Regions from separate parts of the Cellulosimicrobium sp. 22598 genome, predicted to be linked through region 2. Evidence: predicted binding sites of a transcription regulator. Region 2 holds the regulator's gene; each other region holds the start of a gene.
What was found. Region 2 encodes HrcA, which represses chaperone genes, less so after heat shock. Its sites were predicted from a motif close to TTNGCACTCGNNNNNNNCGAGTGCNAA; they were not measured.
Positions count from the first base shown of each region.

Region 1: groES (co-chaperone GroES) is a predicted target of HrcA. The motif match lies at 3,387-3,413, and genes of this name have one in related genera.
Region 3: groL (chaperonin GroEL) is a predicted target of HrcA. The motif match lies at 1,366-1,392, and genes of this name have one in related genera.

Region 1 covers NZ_JBQEMZ010000011.1:63,551-69,143, reverse strand. The annotation lists gene ACTJIY_RS13280 (hypothetical protein) at 1-856, shown strand, start outside; gene ACTJIY_RS13275 (glutamate--cysteine ligase) at 874-2,031, opposite strand; gene ACTJIY_RS13270 (THUMP-like domain-containing protein) at 2,028-3,317, opposite strand; gene groES (co-chaperone GroES) at 3,558-3,854, shown strand; gene ACTJIY_RS13260 (WhiB family transcriptional regulator) at 4,029-4,319, opposite strand; gene ACTJIY_RS13255 (MerR family transcriptional regulator) at 4,587-5,593, shown strand, end outside.
Region 2 covers NZ_JBQEMZ010000013.1:101,472-107,064, reverse strand. The annotation lists gene ACTJIY_RS15045 (DUF3097 domain-containing protein) at 1-337, opposite strand, end outside; gene ACTJIY_RS15040 (MFS transporter) at 493-1,956, shown strand; gene hrcA (heat-inducible transcriptional repressor HrcA) at 2,036-3,052, shown strand; gene dnaJ (molecular chaperone DnaJ) at 3,186-4,307, shown strand; gene ACTJIY_RS15025 (16S rRNA (uracil(1498)-N(3))-methyltransferase) at 4,321-5,133, shown strand; gene ACTJIY_RS15020 (HIT domain-containing protein) at 5,130-5,492, shown strand.
Region 3 covers NZ_JBQEMZ010000003.1:71,733-77,325, forward strand. The annotation lists gene ACTJIY_RS04660 (glycoside hydrolase family 15) at 1-1,289, opposite strand, end outside; gene groL (chaperonin GroEL) at 1,589-3,214, shown strand; gene ACTJIY_RS04670 (urease subunit gamma) at 3,415-3,717, shown strand; gene ureB (urease subunit beta) at 3,768-4,220, shown strand; gene ACTJIY_RS04680 (urease subunit alpha) at 4,224-5,593, shown strand, end outside.

The DNA of each region.
Region 1 (5,593 bases), on a different contig from region 2:
CGGCACCCCCGCGGTCCAGCCGGCCTCCGGGGCGCCGGCGGCGACCGTCCCCGCGTACGGGGCGTCCACCATCTCGTGGGAGGTGCCGCGCCGCCGTCGGGGCCGTGCCGCGCGGGTCGTGACGTTCGTCCTCGTGCTCGCGGTGTCCGTCGTCGCGTACCTCGTCAGCTCCCTCGGCGGGGCGCGGGACGACGGCGCGGTCCTGCCCACCGAGCAGGAGGGCGCGGTGCCGCCCCCCACGGTCTGGGAGGACCCGAGCCCGGACGTGGCCGCGTCGGCCACCGGCGTGGAGGCCGCCTGGAAGGCGGGCGAGTACGCCGAGCCGTTGCCCGACCCCGTGCCGGGCGCGACGCAGACGACGCCGTTCCTGGCCGAGCACCCCGACCCCACGGCGTGGCTGCTCGCGCTCAACCCCGCCAACGACGGCGTGCAGGTCGTGTTCACCGACGACCCGACGCTCAACTGCGGCATGGAGCACGTCGCGGAGCACGACGCGTACGCGACGGGCTCGGCGGGCTGCTTCCAGCCCTCCCACCCGACGGTGCTGTTCGTGTGGTGGGGCGAGGACTCCGACCCGGCGACCAAGCAGGTGCTCCTCGCGCACGAGCTGTCGCACATGCTCCAGTGGTGGCACGAGTTCGACCTGATGCAGTCCGCCGTCGACTCCGGCTTCGCCGAGGACGAGGAGTGGACGCACGCGCTCGAGACCGACGCGACGTGCCGCGTGCTGTCGTGGGGCGGGTACTCGGAGGCGGCGGCCGACCGCACGTCGTCGCCGTGCGACACCGAGGACTGGTCGCCGACGTGGCTCGCCGACCGGGCCGCCGACCTCGGCGTGGTCCTGCGCGACTACTGACCGTCCCGGGCGGACCGTCAGAGCGGGCGGCCCGCCCGCATCTCCGCGACGAGCGAGCGCACGACGGCGTCCAGCTCGCCCCCGTTGCGGCGCGCCACGGCGCGCTGGCGCTGGTAGGAGGCCCCGCGGCGCACGATCGTGCGCACGCCGTCGAGCTCGTCGAGGCAGCCGAGGCGCGCGGCGACGGGCTCGAGCTCGACGAGCAGGCGCCCGACGGCGTCGGTCACGAGCTCCTCGTTGCCCTCGCGGTCGAGGATGATGATCGCGTCCATGCCGTAGCGCGCGGAGCGCCACTTGTTCTCCTGCGCGAACCACGGCGGGATGCTCGGGAGCTCGCGGCCCTCGTCGAGCATCGTCGAGAAGTGCTCGACGAGGCAGTGCGTGAGCGCGGCGAGCGCGAGCAGCTCGGAGATGTTCGTGACGCCGTCGCAGATGCGCGTCTCGAGCGTGCCGAACTGCGGGGCGGGGCGCAGGTCCCAGCGGATCTCGTCGAACGCGTCGATGACGCCGGTGTGCAGCATGTCCGCGACGTAGCCCTCGAGCTCCTCCCAGGTCGCGAACTGGAACGGGAGCCCCGCCGTGGGGAGCTGCTGGAACATGAGCGCGCGGTTCGACGCGTACCCGGTGTCCTTGCCGCCCCAGAAGGGCGAGCTGGCCGAGAGCGACTGGAGGTGCGCGAACGTCGTGAGCATCGCGCGCTGGACCGGCAGCACCTTGGCTCGGTCCTCGATGCCGACGTGCACGTGCACGCCGTAGATGAGCATCTGCCGTCCCCACCACTGCGTGCGGTCGATGAGGGTGTTGTAGCGCTGCTTGTCGGTGACCTTCTGCTGCGCCCAGCGCGCGAACGGGTGCGTGCCCGCGCTCATGAGCTCCACGCGCAGCGGGTCGGTCACGGCCCGCAGCTCGTCGATCGAGCGCTCGAGGTCCCGGCCGGCCTCCCCGACGGTGCGGCACACGCCGCTCACGACCTCGACCGTGTTGAGCAGCAGCTCCTGCTTGATGGACGGGTGCGCGCCCCCGTCCACCGGGCGCACGGCGTCGAGGACCGTCTGCGCGACCTGGCGCAGGTCGCCCGAGTCCGCGTCGACCAGCGCGAGCTCCCACTCCAGCCCGACGGTCGAGCGCTCCGACCGCGCGAAGGGGATCGCGGTGCGGCGCGGGAGGGCGCTCACCGCGTGCCGTCCGGGGTGGCGCCCCGCACGGCGCCGGCCGGGGGAGCGGCGAGAGGCTCCACGACGAGCACCTGCTGGGACCCGCCGACGCGCGTCAGGACGACCGTCGCGGCCGCGTCGCCGGTGAGCGCGAGCTGGCGGCGGAGCTGCTCGGGCGTCACGGCGGTGCCCCGCTTCTTGATCGTCAGGCGCCCCACGCCCCGCTCGCGCAGGTAGGAGCGCAGGCGCTTGAGCCCGAACGGCATCGTGTCGAGCACGCGGTAGCCCCGCGCGAGCCCGTCGGCGAGGCCGGTCGCGTCGAGCGGCGCGGGGGAGTCGGTCGTCACGTACGCGATCGTCCGGTCGAGCAGCCGCCCGCCCAGCCCGCGTGCCGCGTGGGCGACGAGACCCGCGCGGATGACGGCGCCGTCGGGCTCGTAGAGGTACTGCCCGACGGCGCCCACCTCGGGCACCACGTCCTCGTCGCCCGGGCGGTGGGCGACCCGGCGCGTCGTGGTGCGCTCGGTCCCGTCCGGCCCGGTCCACGGGGTGAGGACGAGCGCCGAGCGGCCCGGCCCCTCGGGCGCGAGCGGCCCGAACCAGAGGCCGGCCTCCACGACGTCGCCGTCGACCGAGACCCACTCGGTCTCGGCGTCCGCGGGCAGGCCGTCGTGCGGGATCCCGGGGCCGACCTTGATGCCCACGGCGGGGACGCGCTCGCGCAGCGCCCACACCGCGTCGAGCGGCGGGGCGTAGGCCTTCGGGTCGAACACGCGCCTGCCGCCCCGTGTCCGTCGGGCGGGGTCGGCGTACACGCCCTCGATCCGCTCGCCCTCGAGGTCGAGCGCGAGCCCGTCGCCGTGACGCACCTCGGCCTCGGGGAAGTGGCGCAGGTTCACGGTCGCGATCGCCGCGGTGAGCTCGTCGACGTCGGTCGCGAGGACCTCGAGCTCCGCGGCGGCGAACGCGAGGGCGTCGACGCCGATCCCGCTCGTGAGGTCGGCGACGCGCCGGATCCCCGCGTCCTGGTACCGCCGCGCGTGCAGGCCCGCGACGACGAGCCGGCTCGCCTGCTCCAGCCCCGCCTGCGTGAACAGCATGCCGTCGGCGAACGCGCCGAGCTTGCCGCGGGCGGCCGCGCGCAGCCGCGACTGCGTGAGCGCCGCGGCGGCCAGGTCCGGGTCGACGCCCTTCGCGCGCAGCCCCGCCGCGAGCACGAGCGCCTGCTGCTCGTCGTACGGGGGGAGCGCGCCGAGCAGCGCCCAGCCCTCGGGGCTGAGCAGCTTGGTCAGCGTGGCGGCGTCCATGGCGTCGATCCTTCCACGGGGGACGGGGACCACGCGCAGCCGGGGCCGCGATCGTCCGAGGGGCGGACGTTGGCACTCGCCTTGACCGAGTGCTAACGGCGACCTAGATTTGAGGACGTGCCGCCACCGCTCGCGGAGGCGGCACCACGTGCGACCAGGCTGTCCGGCACCCGCGACGACGGCCAGCCGGTGCGCTCGACCCATCCGTTGCAGTTCTCACCGCGAAAGGGGAGGTCCGACGTGTCGGTCCCCATCAAGCCGCTCGAGGACCGGATCGTCGTGAAGGCCCTCGAGGCCGAGACCACGACCGCATCCGGCCTGGTCATCCCGGACACCGCCAAGGAGAAGCCCCAGGAGGGCGAGGTCCTGGCCGTCGGTCCGGGCCGTGTCGACGACAACGGCAACCGCGTCCCGCTCGACGTGAGCGTCGGCGACAAGGTCATCTACAGCAAGTACGGCGGCACCGAGGTCAAGTACGGCGGCGTGGACTACCTGGTCCTGTCCGCGCGCGACATCCTCGCCGTGGTGGTCGGCTGACGCCGACCCGTTCCAGCAGCAGGGCCCGCGACCGTCCGGTCGCGGGCCCTGCTGCGTTCCGTGGCCGGTCGCCCCACCGTTCCCACGGGTCGTGCGCACGTGCTCCCGGTACGACGTCGTACCGGTGCCGTGCAGGTCTGCTGGTGGTACTGCTGCTGGTCGTGCTGCCGGTGCTCAGCCGGTGCGGCGTGCGCCCCCGGCGAGGATCGCCGCCCGCTCGTCCTCGCTCAGGCCGCCCCACACCCCGTACGGCTCGCGCACGCGGAGCGACTGCTCGCGGCACTGCATCATGACGGGGCACGAGTGGCAGATCGCCTTCGCGGCCTCCGCGCGACGCCGTCGCGTCGAGCCGCGCTCGCCCTCGGGGTGGAAGAACAACGTGTCGTCCGCGTCGCGGCACGAACCCTGGTACTGCCACTCCCACAGCTCCATGACGGGCCCGGGAAGCCTTGAGATCTCAGCCATGGCGAACAACCTACAAGCGTTTCAGAAGTTGTTCAAGCCCCCTGTGCGAGAAAGGTGAAGGGCCAGGTCACGGCCGTTCGGAGGCGTCACGCGGCTCGTGGAGGCGGCGAGAACGGTGCAGCATTCGCGTCTAGGCTGACGCGATGCGGCCCTGCTGGCGCGTTTGCGCGCATGGTGAACAAACTTCGCACAAGCCTGGCGCGAAGGGTGCAGGACTGTGACCTGGACGAGGTGGCGGGACGGTGGCGCGGTCGGCAGAATCGATCCATGACCTCCGTCCGGTCCGCCCCCGACCCCGAGGGAGCCCGACCGAGCATGTCCACGAACCCCGGCCTCGCCGTCGCCGCCGTCGCGCGTCGGCTCGGCGTCGCGCCCGCGACCCTGCGGACCTGGGACCGCCGCTACGGCCTCGGGCCCTCGCAGCACCGCGCGGGCTCCCACCGGCGCTACACGGACGACGACGTCGCCCGCCTGGTCGTCATGCGGCGCCTCACGCTCGACGGCGTCGCGCCCGCCGACGCGGCCCGCGCGGCCCTGGCCGCCGACGACGACGAGCTCGACGCGCACCGCGGTGCCGTCTCGTTCGACGAGCACGGCGCCGAGGGCGGCACCGACGCCGACGACGACCTCGACGCGGACGACGCGGCCCCCGAGCCCGCTGCGCCGTCGCGCCCGTTCCTGCGCGCGGTGCCGGGCGGAGAAGGCGCGCGGGGGACCGCGCCGCGCGCCCTCGGCGTGCGGGAGGCCCCGCGCCCCACGCGCGTGTCCGACGTCGTCGACGCCGCGATCGCCTACGACCAGCGCACGTGCGACCGGCTCCTGCGGATCCCCGCGGGCGGCGACCCCGCGGCCTGGTGGTCCGACCTCGTCGAGCCGGCGCTCGAGCGGCTCGCCGAGCGCACCGTGCTCGCCGGCCCGGGCGAGGTCCCGGAGGTCGTGCTCGCCAACGCGACGCTGGGCGCGCTGCGCGAGTACACGCAGGCGAGCGAGGACGCGATCGTCGCGGCCGGCGGCCCGCCCCGCAACCACCCGAGCCGCATGCGCCGCATCGTCCTCGTGTTCGCGGCGCCGGACGAGCCGCTGCCCCTCGCCGCGCACGCCCTCGCCGCGTCGCTCGCGTCGCACGGCGCGATGGCCCGCATCGTCACCGGGCCGGCGAACGTCCACCGCACGCTCGAGATCGTCACGATGGTGCGGCCCTCGGCGGTCGCCATGGTGACGACCCAGGCGCGCCCCGACCTGGGGATCGTCCACGCCGCGCACGAGGCGAACCC
Region 2 (5,593 bases):
GCCCGACGACGGCGCGCGAGCCGGACGCGGTCCGCGTCGGCGCGGCGGGGGCGCGGGACGTGACCGGGGCGGTGAGCTCGACCGGCTCGCCGTCGACCCAGAACCCGGGCCCGAGCGGGAACGTCCGCGTCCGGCCGGCGCGGTCCTCGAGCACGACGACGTGCATCCCGCCCGACTTCTCGACCCGCACGACGGCGCCGACCCACCCGGTCTGCACCTCCTCGACGACGAGCCCCCGCTCGGCGGCCTGCGGTCGGGACACCGGCCGCGCACGATGATGAACGGGGGCGGGCGTGCCGCCGCCGAGGACGTCGGACCCATAACGATCGAAAGCCACGCCGTCACCCTAGGTCAGCGCCGGACACACCCCGGCGAGATCGGCCCGTGCGTCGCGACATCGACCTCCCGAGGGTCGATCTCGGACGCTCGGGTCGATCTCGGCACGCAGCGCCCGCCGCGCGCGGTCCCGGGGAGGGGTGGTACGACGGAGCGGTGAGCCCGCAGCGCGCCGAGCCGGACCCGAACCGCTGGCGCGTGCTGCCCGTCTGCCTCGCGGTCGGCTTCGTCACGACGCTCGACGTGTCGATCGTCAACGTCGCCCTCCCGTCGATCGAGTCGTCGCTCGACGCGGGGCCGACGCAGCTCCAGCTCGTCGTCGCGGGCTACACGCTCGCGTTCGGGCTCGCGCTCGTGCCCGCCGGCCGGCTCGGCGACGCCGGCGCCCGGCGTACCCTGTTCATCGCCGGGCTGGTCGGGTTCGCGCTCATGAGCCTCGCGTGCGGGCTCGCGCCGACGGACGGGTGGCTCGCCGTCGCGCGCCTGCTGCAGGGCGTGAGCGCTGGCGTCCTCAACCCGCAGGTCGTCGGGCTCATCCAGCAGCAGTTCTCCGGGTTCGAGCGTGGCCGCGCGTTCGGCATGTTCGGCGCGACGATCGGGGTCTCGACGGCGCTGGGCCCGCTGCTCGGCGGCCTCATCATCGCGGCGGCCGGCTCCGCGGACGGGTGGCGGTGGGTCTTCCTCGTCAACCTCCCCGTCGTCGCGGTCCTATTGCCCTTCGCGTGGCGCCTCGTGCCCGCGCCACCGCCCGACGCCGCGCGCTCCGCGCGGGGCCCGCGCCGCCTCGACCTCGTCGGGCTGGCGCTGCTCGGTGCGGCGACGCTCGGCGTCATGATGCCGTTCGTCACGACGACCGGTCGCGGCGACGACGCCTCGCGCTGGTGGTGGCTGGTCGTGGCCGCCGCGGCGGGGACCGCGGCCGTCGTCTGGGAGCGGCGGTACCAGCGGCGCACCGGCGAGGCGGTGCTCGACCCGCAGGTCGTCGGGCTCGGGTCGTTCCGCAACGGCGCGCTGCTCGGCCTCGCCTACTTCGCCGGCTTCACGGGCATCTTCCTCGTGGTCACGCTCTACCTCCAGGACGAGCTCGGCTACACGCCGCTCCAGGCGGGGCTCGTGGGGACGCCGTTCGCCGTCGCGTCCGGGGTGTCCGCGTGGTTCTCGGGGCGCTGGGTCGCGCGCTGGGGCCGGCAGCTCGTCGTCGGCGGGCTGACGCTCGTCCTCGTCGGGGTCGTCGTGGCCGACGCCGTCGTGCGCCTCCTCGGGGACGAGCCGGGCGCCGTGGGGCCGGCGCTCGCGGGAGCCCTGCTGGTCGCCGGGGCGGGCAGCGGGACGGTCATCGCGCCGAACCAGACCCTCACGCTGTCCGAGGTTCCCGTGAGCCGCGCGGGGGTCGCGGGGAGCATGCTGCAGCTCGGGCAGCGCATCGGGTCGGCGGTCGGCATCTCGATCGTGCTCTCCGTGTACTACGGGGGCCTCGCGGGAGGCGACACGGCGGCGCACGCGACGGGGAGGGCGCTGCTCGTGACGATCGCGCTCGTCGCGCTCGCGCTCGTCGTCGGGCTCGCGGACCTGCGTTCGCGGCGAGCGGAGGACCGCGGGACGGGCCGCGCGGACGCGTAGGATTGGCACTCGGAGGTCGAGAGTGCCGACGCCCGCGCGCCCGCCCGGGGCGGCGACGGTGCGGCACACGGAGGTGGACGTGAGCGAGGAGCGCCGGCTCGAGGTGCTGCGGGCGATCGTCGAGGACTACGTCCTCACGCGCGAGCCCGTGGGGTCGCGCGTGCTCACCGAGCGGCACGGCCTCGGCGTGTCGCCCGCGACGATCCGCAACGACATGGCGGCCCTCGAGGACGCCGGGTACATCGCGCAGCCGCACACGTCCGCGGGCCGCATCCCCACGGACAAGGGCTACCGTCTCTTCGTCGACCGGCTCTCGGGCGTCAAGCCGCTGTCCGCGCCGGAGAAGCGCGCCATCGAGACGTTCCTCTCCGAGGGCGTGGACCTCGACGACGTCATCGCGCGCGCCGGCCGGCTGCTGGCGCAGCTCACGGGCCAGGTCGCGGTCGTGCAGTACCCGTCGCTGAGCCGGTCCGGGCTGCGGCACCTCGAGCTCGTGCCGGTCGGGGACTCGCGCCTGCTCGTCGTGATCATCACCGACACCGGGCGCGTCGAGCAGCGCACGCTCGAGGTCGCGAGCGTGCCGGACGAGGGCACCCTCGTCGAGGTCCGTGCGCGGCTCAACGCCGCCGCGGCCGGCAAGCGCCTCACGGACCTCGCCACGGGCCTCGCCGCGGTGACGGAGAGCTTCCACCCCGACGACGCCCCGCTCGTGCGCGCGGTCGGCGACCTCGTCGCCCAGACGCTCGCCGAGGAGAGCGAGGAGCGCCTCGTGCTCGCGGGCACGGCGAACCTGGCCCGTGCGGGCATGCGGTTCGAGCACGCGCTGCGCCCGGTCCTCGAGGCGCTCGAGGAGCAGGTCGTCCTCCTGGGCCTCCTGACGGAGATGGCGGCCGAGTCCGGCGTGAGCGTGCGGATCGGGCACGAGACCCAGCTCGAGGGCCTCGTGGAGACCTCCGTCGTGACGACCGGTTACGGTAACGACGGCGACACGGTCGCCCTCGTCGGCTCGATCGGGCCGACCCGCATGGACTACCCCGGGACCATCGCGGCGGTGCGCGCCGTCGCGCGCTACCTGTCACGGGTGCTCGGCACGTGAGCCTCGCCGCGGCCTCCCCGCGCGCGGCAGGCATCCACGACGACCGACCTCGTGCCGGTCTCACGACCCGCACCAGACCCTTCACGACCGGCCCCCTGCCGGCCTCACGACCCGCACCAGCAGAGAGTGACGTGTGAGCGACTACTACGAGATCCTGGGCGTGGCGCGCGACGCCAGCCAGGACCAGATCAAGAAGGCGTACCGCAAGCTCGCGCGCGAGCTGCACCCCGACGTCGCGGGCGAGGAGGCGGGCGACCGCTTCAAGGACGTGGCGCGCGCGTACGAGGTGCTCTCCAACCCGGAGAAGCGTCAGCAGTACGACCTCGGCGTCGACCCGAGCGCCCCGGGCGGCGGCGCCGGCCCCATGGGCGGCGGGTTCGGCTTCCAGGACATCTTCGAGACGTTCTTCGGCGGCGGCCAGGCGCAGCAGGGGCCCATCCCGCGCGCCCGGCGCGGCCAGGACGCGCTCGTGCGGCTCGACATCGACCTGTCCGAGGCGACGTTCGGCGCGCAGCGCGAGCTCCAGGTCGACACGGCGGTCGTGTGCGGGACGTGCGGCGGCTCGTGCTGTCGCCCGGGCACCTCGCCCCGCACGTGCGACGTCTGCCACGGCCGCGGCACGGTCCAGCGCGTGGCGCGTTCCTTCCTCGGCCAGGTCATGACGAGCGCCCCGTGCGCCGCGTGCCAGGGCTTCGGCACCGTCATCCCCGAGCCGTGCGCGGAGTGCTCTGGCGAGGGCCGCGTGCGCAGCCGCCGCAGCATCACGGTGAACGTCCCCGCGGGCGTCGACACGGGCACGCGCATCAAGCTCACCGCGCAGGGCGAGGTCGGTCCGGCCGGCGGCCCCGCGGGCGACCTGTACGTCGAGATCCGCGAGCGCAACCACGACACGTTCGTGCGCCGCGGCGACGACCTGCACTGCACGCTCCAGGTGCCCATGACCGCGGCCGCGCTCGGCACCGTCCTCGAGCTCGAGACGCTCGACGGCGCGCAGGAGATCGACCTGCGCCCGGGCACGCAGCCGGGCCAGATCGTCACGCTCAAGAACCTCGGCGTGGGGCACCTGCACGGCAGCGGCCGCGGCGACCTCAACGTCCACATCGAGGTCCAGGTGCCGCGCGAGCTCACCGAGGAGCAGGAGCAGCTCCTGCGCTCGCTCGCCGCGATGCGTGGCGAGGAGCGGCCCGAGCCGCGCCTGTCGGCCGCGCACCCCGGCGTGTTCTCGCGCCTGCGCGACAAGCTCTCCGGGCGCTGAGGGGAGCGGTCGCGTGAGTGCTCCGGTGTTCCTCGCCGAGACCGGGCTCGACGCCGTCGCGCCCGGCGACCGCTACGTCCTCGACGGCGCCGAGGGCCGCCACGCGGGCGTCGTCCAGCGCCGCGGGGCGGGGGAGCGGGTCGACGTCGTGGACGGCGACGGCCTGCGCCTGCGCTGCGTCGTCGAGCACGCCGACGCGGGCCGCGTGACCCTGCTCGTCCAGGAGGTCGACCGCGAGCCCGCGCCCGCCGTCGTCGTGACGCTCGTGCAGGCCCTGGCCAAGGGCGACCGCGACGAGATGGCGATCGAGGCGGCGACCGAGATCGGGGTCGACGTCGTAGTGCCCTGGCAGGCGGAGCGCTCCGTCGTCGTGTGGCGCGGCGAGCGCGCCGCGAAGTCCCGTGCGCGCTGGCTCGCGACGGTCCGCACGGCGACCAAGCAGGCGCGGCGCGCGCGCCTGCCGCAGGTCGAGGTGGCCGTCGACTCGCGCGGCCTCGCGGCGCGCGTGACCGACGTCGTCGCGGCCGGCGGCCGGGCGATCGTGCTGCACGAGGAGGCCGTGACGCCGCTCGCCGACGTCGCGCTGCCCGACGGCGCGACCCGTCCCGGCGGCGCGGCGCCCGAGGTGCTGGTCGTCGTCGGCCCCGAGGGCGGGATCTCCGACCGCGAGGTCGCCGACCTCACGGCGGCCGGCGCGGTCGCGGCCCGGCTGGGCCCGCACGTGCTGCGCACGTCGACGGCCGGTCCCGTCGCCGTCGCCCTCCTCGCCGAGCGGCTCGGCCGCTGGGGCGTGGCGGCCGGGCCTGCACTAGCCTCGGGGTCATGACCAGCACCGACGTACGCACGGACCCGGACTGCCTCTTCTGCCGCATCGTCGCGGGCGAGCTGCCCGCCGACGTCGTCGCGACGAGCGACCGCTCGATCGCCTTCCGGGACATCGATCCCCAGGCCCCGGTGCACGTGCTCGTCGTGCCGCGCGACCACCACGGCGACATCGCGCAGCTCGCGGCGGCCGACCCGGCGCTGCTCGCCGACGTCGTCGCGCTCGCCGACGAGGTCGCGGGCGACCAGGCCGACGGCCAGTTCCGCCTCATCTTCAACTCCGGCCCGCGCGCCGGGCAGAGCGTGTTCCACGTGCACGGGCACGTCATCGCCGGCGCGGAGCTCGGCTGGACGCCCGCCTGAGCCCTGCGCGAAAGGACGTGTGGCGCCCCGGCGCGCTCGGTACGATGGAGGCGATCTGCGGGGCCGTGGCGGCCCCGGCCCCACCGTCCGACCGAAGGAGC
Region 3 (5,593 bases), on a different contig from region 2:
CGGGCGTCGGCCCGGTCCTCCGGGTCCGACGACGACGCGGCGGCGAGCGCGTAGAGCGTCGTCTGCGGCGTCCAGGAGATGCCGTCCTCGCGCCAGCCCGCCCCGGGCGCGAGGCCGCCCGCGGGTCGCAGCATCTCGGTGACCGACGCGCGCCACGCGACGTCCGCGCCCGCGAGCGGCTCGGGCTGGAACGGCGGCAGCACGAACGCGGTCGACGCGTCCCGCGCGCCGCCCGTCACGTGGCGCGGGTAGCCCTGCGACCCGAACGACCGCTCGATGGCCATGCGCAGGCGCGCGGCGGCCAGCGTCGCGTCGGTCGCCCGGCCCGTCTCGCCCGCCGCGGAGTAGACGTCGGCCGCGGCCTCGAGCCCGGCGAGCAGGGGACCGGCGGTCCCGAGCGTGAGCGCCGTCGGCTCGACCTCCCAGTAGTCGCTCGACGGCGGGGGCAGCGGGTCCTCGCCGTCGACGAGCGCGAGCGCGTGGTCGGTCGCGGCGTCGACGAGGGGCCGCAGCGCGGCGGCGACCGCGCGCCGTTCGACGGCGGGCGTCTCCTCGAGCACGACGTCGGCCGCCCACAGGACCCAGCCGACGCCGTCGGACTGGAGGCCGCGGTCGTCGGGCACGCCCGAGCCGTCGGGCAGGTAGCGCGCGTGGAACGACCCGTCGTCCTCCTGGACGCGGGCGAGGAAGCCGAGGACGCGCCGCGCGTCGTCGACGTGCCCGGTGCGCGCGAACGCCGCCGCCGTGAACGACGCGTCGCGCGGCCACACGTAGCGCCACTTGGGCGAGGCGGCGGCGAGCGCGGCGCCGTCGTCGAGGGTGAGGGCGCGCAGGTCCAGGAGCGCGGCCTCGCCGAGCGCGGCGAACGGCCCGTCCCCGCCGGGGACGACGCCGGACGCGAGCCAGGCGCGTGACGCGGCGGCGGCGTCCTGCGCCCGGTCGGGGTCCAGGAGCGCCGACGCGTCGAGCCGCGGTCCGGCGACCTGCGCGAGCCGGTCCGCCTCGCCGTCCGCGGGGTCGATGCCGTCGGCGAGCGCGACAGGGTCGAGCGCCGCGGGGTCGAGCACACGGCTGCCGGGGAGGTACGTCACCGCGGCCCCGGGGGCGAGGCGCAGGAGCGCGGTGCCGCCGTCGGGGGTGGCCGCGACGGCGACGCCGTCCTGGTACAGGTCGATGTGCTCGCCCGTCGGAGCCGCGACGGCAGTCGCGGCGGTGAGGCCGAGGGCAGGGACCAGCACGAAGCCGGCCAGGGCTGCTGCGAGGCGCCACGACGGTGTTGCGCGGATCACACCGCGCATCCTAAGGGGCGGCGCGGCGCGGTGGGTTTCGCCCGTCGCGATACGGGGGGCGGCGCGGACGGGCTGTCTTGCACTCGCACGGTGCGAGTGCCAATAATGGCGTTAGCACTCTCGTCATGAGAGTGACAGAAGTGACCAGCGCAGGCAGCCGCTCACGCGGCTGCGGCGCAACCCACCAGGTCGACAGGTGAGGCCCGCCCCGGCGGCGTGACATGAACGCCGCCCGTCGCGGGCCGTCCGTCGCGGGCGCCGGCCGACCGCCATACGCCACCAGCGGAGGATCATTCCCCATGGCCAAGATCATCGCCTTCGACGAGGAGGCTCGTCGGAGCATGGAGCGCGGGCTCAACGCCCTCGCCGACACCGTCAAGGTCACCCTCGGCCCCAAGGGCCGCAACGTCGTGCTCGACAAGAAGTGGGGCGCGCCGACCATCACGAACGACGGCGTCTCCATCGCCAAGGAGATCGAGCTCGAGGACCCGTACGAGAAGATCGGTGCGGAGCTCGTCAAGGAGGTCGCCAAGAAGACCGACGACGTCGCGGGTGACGGCACCACCACCGCGACCGTGCTCGCCCAGGCGCTCGTGCGCGAGGGTCTGCGCGTCGTCGCGGCCGGCGCCAACCCGATCGCCGTCAAGCGCGGCATCGAGAAGGCCGTCGACGCGGTGACGGAGCAGCTGCTCAACGCCGCGAAGGACATCGAGACCAAGGAGGAGATCGCCGCCACGGCCGCCATCTCCGCCGGCGACCCCGCGATCGGCGAGCTCATCGCCGAGGCCCTCGACAAGGTGGGCAAGGAGGGCGTCATCACGGTCGAGGAGTCGAACACGTTCGGCCTCGAGCTCGAGCTCACCGAGGGCATGCGCTTCGACAAGGGCTTCCTCGCGCGCTACTTCGAGACGGACCCCGAGCGCCAGGAGGCCGTGCTCGAGGACCCGTACGTCCTCATCGTCGAGTCCAAGATCTCGAACGTGAAGGACCTGCTCCCGGTCCTCGACCAGGTCATGAAGGCCGGCCGCTCGCTCCTCATCATCGCCGAGGACGTCGAGGGCGAGGCGCTCGCGACCCTGGTGCTCAACAAGATCCGTGGCACGTTCAAGTCCGTCGCGGTCAAGGCCCCGGGCTTCGGCGACCGCCGCAAGGCCATGCTCCAGGACATCGCGATCCTCACCGGCGGCCAGGTCATCACCGAGACGGTGGGCCTCAAGCTCGAGAACGCGACGCTGGACCTGCTCGGCCAGGCGCGCAAGGTCGTCGTCACCAAGGACGAGACCACGATCGTCGAGGGTGCGGGCGACGCCGACCTGATCCAGGGTCGCGTCAACCAGATCCGTGGCGAGATCGAGAAGTCGGACTCCGACTACGACCGCGAGAAGCTCCAGGAGCGCCTCGCGAAGCTCGCCGGCGGCGTGGCCGTCATCAAGGCGGGTGCCGCGACGGAGGTCGAGCTCAAGGAGCGCAAGCACCGCATCGAGGACGCCGTGCGCAACGCGAAGGCGGCCGTCGAGGAGGGCATCGTCGCCGGTGGTGGCGTCGCGCTCATCCAGGCCGGTGCGGTGGCGTTCGAGAAGCTCGAGCTCGAGGGCGACGAGGCGACCGGTGCGCAGATCGTGCGCGCCGCGATCGACGCCCCGCTCAAGCAGATCGCCGTCAACGCGGGCCTCGAGGGCGGCGTCGTCGCGGAGAAGGTGCGCAACCTCCCCGCCGGCCAGGGCCTCAACGCCGCGACCGGTGAGTACGAGGACCTCCTCGCCGCCGGCGTGAACGACCCGGTCAAGGTCACGCGCTCCGCGCTGCAGAACGCCGCCTCCATCGCGGCGCTCTTCCTCACGACCGAGGCCGTCGTCGCCGACAAGCCGGAGAAGGCTCCGGCCGCCCCCGGTGGCGACGGTGGCATGGGCGGCATGGACTTCTGATCCACGCATGACCCTCTCCCGGCTCGTCCGGGAGGTCGCAGGACATCGAAGGCCGTCGGCCGGGTTCGCCCGGTCGGCGGCCTTCGTCGTGCCCGCGGGAGTCCTCCTCCCGTCGCCGCCAGGCCCGGGGGTGTCGCGGTACACGCACGTATAACGCCGTGTATACACGCCGGAAACGAACGCCCGGCAGGATCGCCGCCATGCACCTGACGCCCGCGGACACCGAGAAGCTGCTGCTCGCCGTCGCGGGCATGGTCGCGCGCGACCGCCGCGAGCGCGGCGTGCTGCTCAACTACCCCGAGACCGTCGCCCTGCTCACCACGTGGGTGATCGAGCGCGCTCGCGAGGGGGCGGGCGTCGAGGAGCTCATGGTCGCCGGGCGCGAGGTGCTCGGGCGCGACGAGGTGATGGAGGGCGTCGCGGAGATGCTGCCCGACGTCCAGGTCGAGGCGACCTTCCCCGACGGGCGCAAGCTCGTCACCATCCACCAGCCGATCGCCTGAGCCGGACCGGTCCGGCGCACGCACGAGGCTCAGCGAGAGCGAGGCGACACATGGCAGGCATCCGTACGAGCGGCCCGGGCGCGGTCCGGCTCAAGCGTGGCACCGAGGGCGTGCCGGTGGTGCTCAACGCCGACCGCACCGACGACGAGCGGGTGACGCTGGTCGTGACGAACACCGGAGACCGCCCGGTCCAGATCGGCTCCCACCTGCACCTCCCCGACGCCAACGCCGCGCTCTCCTTCGACCGTGCCGCCGCGCACGGGTTCCGGCTCGACGTCCCGTCCGGCACGTCGCGCCGCTTCGAGCCCGGCGCGTCCGCGGAGGTCGAGGCCGTCGCCCTCCGGGGCCGACGACGCGTGCCCGGCCTCCAGCGCGGCAAGCCCGACGGCGGCGCCTTGGACCACCCGACCGAGCCTGCCGAATCCGGGGTCGCTCCCCAGGACCCCGCAGACGTGGGGAGAGATCCAGGGTTCGGCGGGCGGGGCACTTCCGAGGAGGACTGATTCATGGTCGCGATCTCGCGCGAGCGTTATGTCGCGCTGTACGGGCCGACGACGGGGGACCAGGTGCGCCTCGGCGACACCGACCTGTGGATCGAGGTCGAGGAGGACCGCACGTTCGGGGGCGAGGAGGCCGTCTTCGGCGGTGGCAAGTCGATCCGCGAGTCGATGGCGCAGGGAACCACGACCCGCGCCGAGGGCGCGCTCGACACGGTGGTGACGAACGCCGTCGTGCTGGACTGGTGGGGGATCGTCAAGGCCGACGTCGGGATCCGGGACGGGCGGATCGTCGCGCTCGGCCGCGCGGGCAACCCCGACGTCGCGGACGGCGTCCACCCGGACCTGCACATCGGCCCGTCGACCGACGTCGTGAGCGGCGAGGGCAAGATCCTCACCGCGGGCGGCATCGACTCGCACGTGCACCTCATCTCGCCGTCCCAGGTGGTCGAGGCGCTCGCGACGGGCATCACGACCGTCGCGGGCGGCGGGACCGGGCCGAGCGAGGGCACGAAGGCGACGACGGTCACGCCCGGTGCCTGGCACCTCGAGGCGATCCACCGCGCGCTGGACCGGCTCCCCGTGAACGTCCTGCTGCTCGGCAAGGGCAACACCGTGAGCGCCGAGGGCCTGCGCGAGCAGGCCATGGCCGGCGCGGGCGGGTACAAGGTGCACGAGGACTGGGGCTCGACCCCGGCCGCGATCGACGCCGCGCTGCGCGCCGCCGAGGACTGGGGGCTGCAGGTCGCGCTGCACTCCGACTCGCTCAACGAGGCCGGGTTCGTCGAGTCGACGCTGCGCGCGATCGGCGGACGCTCGATCCACGCGTTCCACGCCGAGGGCGCGGGCGGTGGCCACGCGCCCGACATCCTCACCGTCGCGAGCCACCCGAACGTCATCCCCGGCTCGACGAACCCGACCCTCCCGCACACGGTCAACACGGTCGCCGAGCACCTCGACATGCTCATGGTCTGCCACCACCTCAACCCGCAGGTCGCGGAGGACCTCGCGTTCGCCGAGTCGCGCATCCGCGGCACCACCATCGCGGCCGAGGACGTGCTCCACGACCTCGGCGCCATGTCCATCACATCGTCCGACGCGCAGGCCATGGGCCGCATCGGCGAGGTGGTCACGCGCACGTGGCAGGTCGCGCACGTCATGAAGGCCCGGCGCGGCGCGCACCCCGGCGGCGCGCGCGGGCCCGAGCTCCCGGCCGACAACCTGCGCGCCCGGCGCTACGTCGCGAAGTACACGATCAACCCCGCGGTCGCGCACGGGATCGACGCGTACGTGGGATCGGTCGAGCCGGGCAAGGTCGCGGACCTCGTGCTGTGGGAGCCCAAGCTCTTCGGCGTCCGGCCGAGCGTCGTCATGAAGGG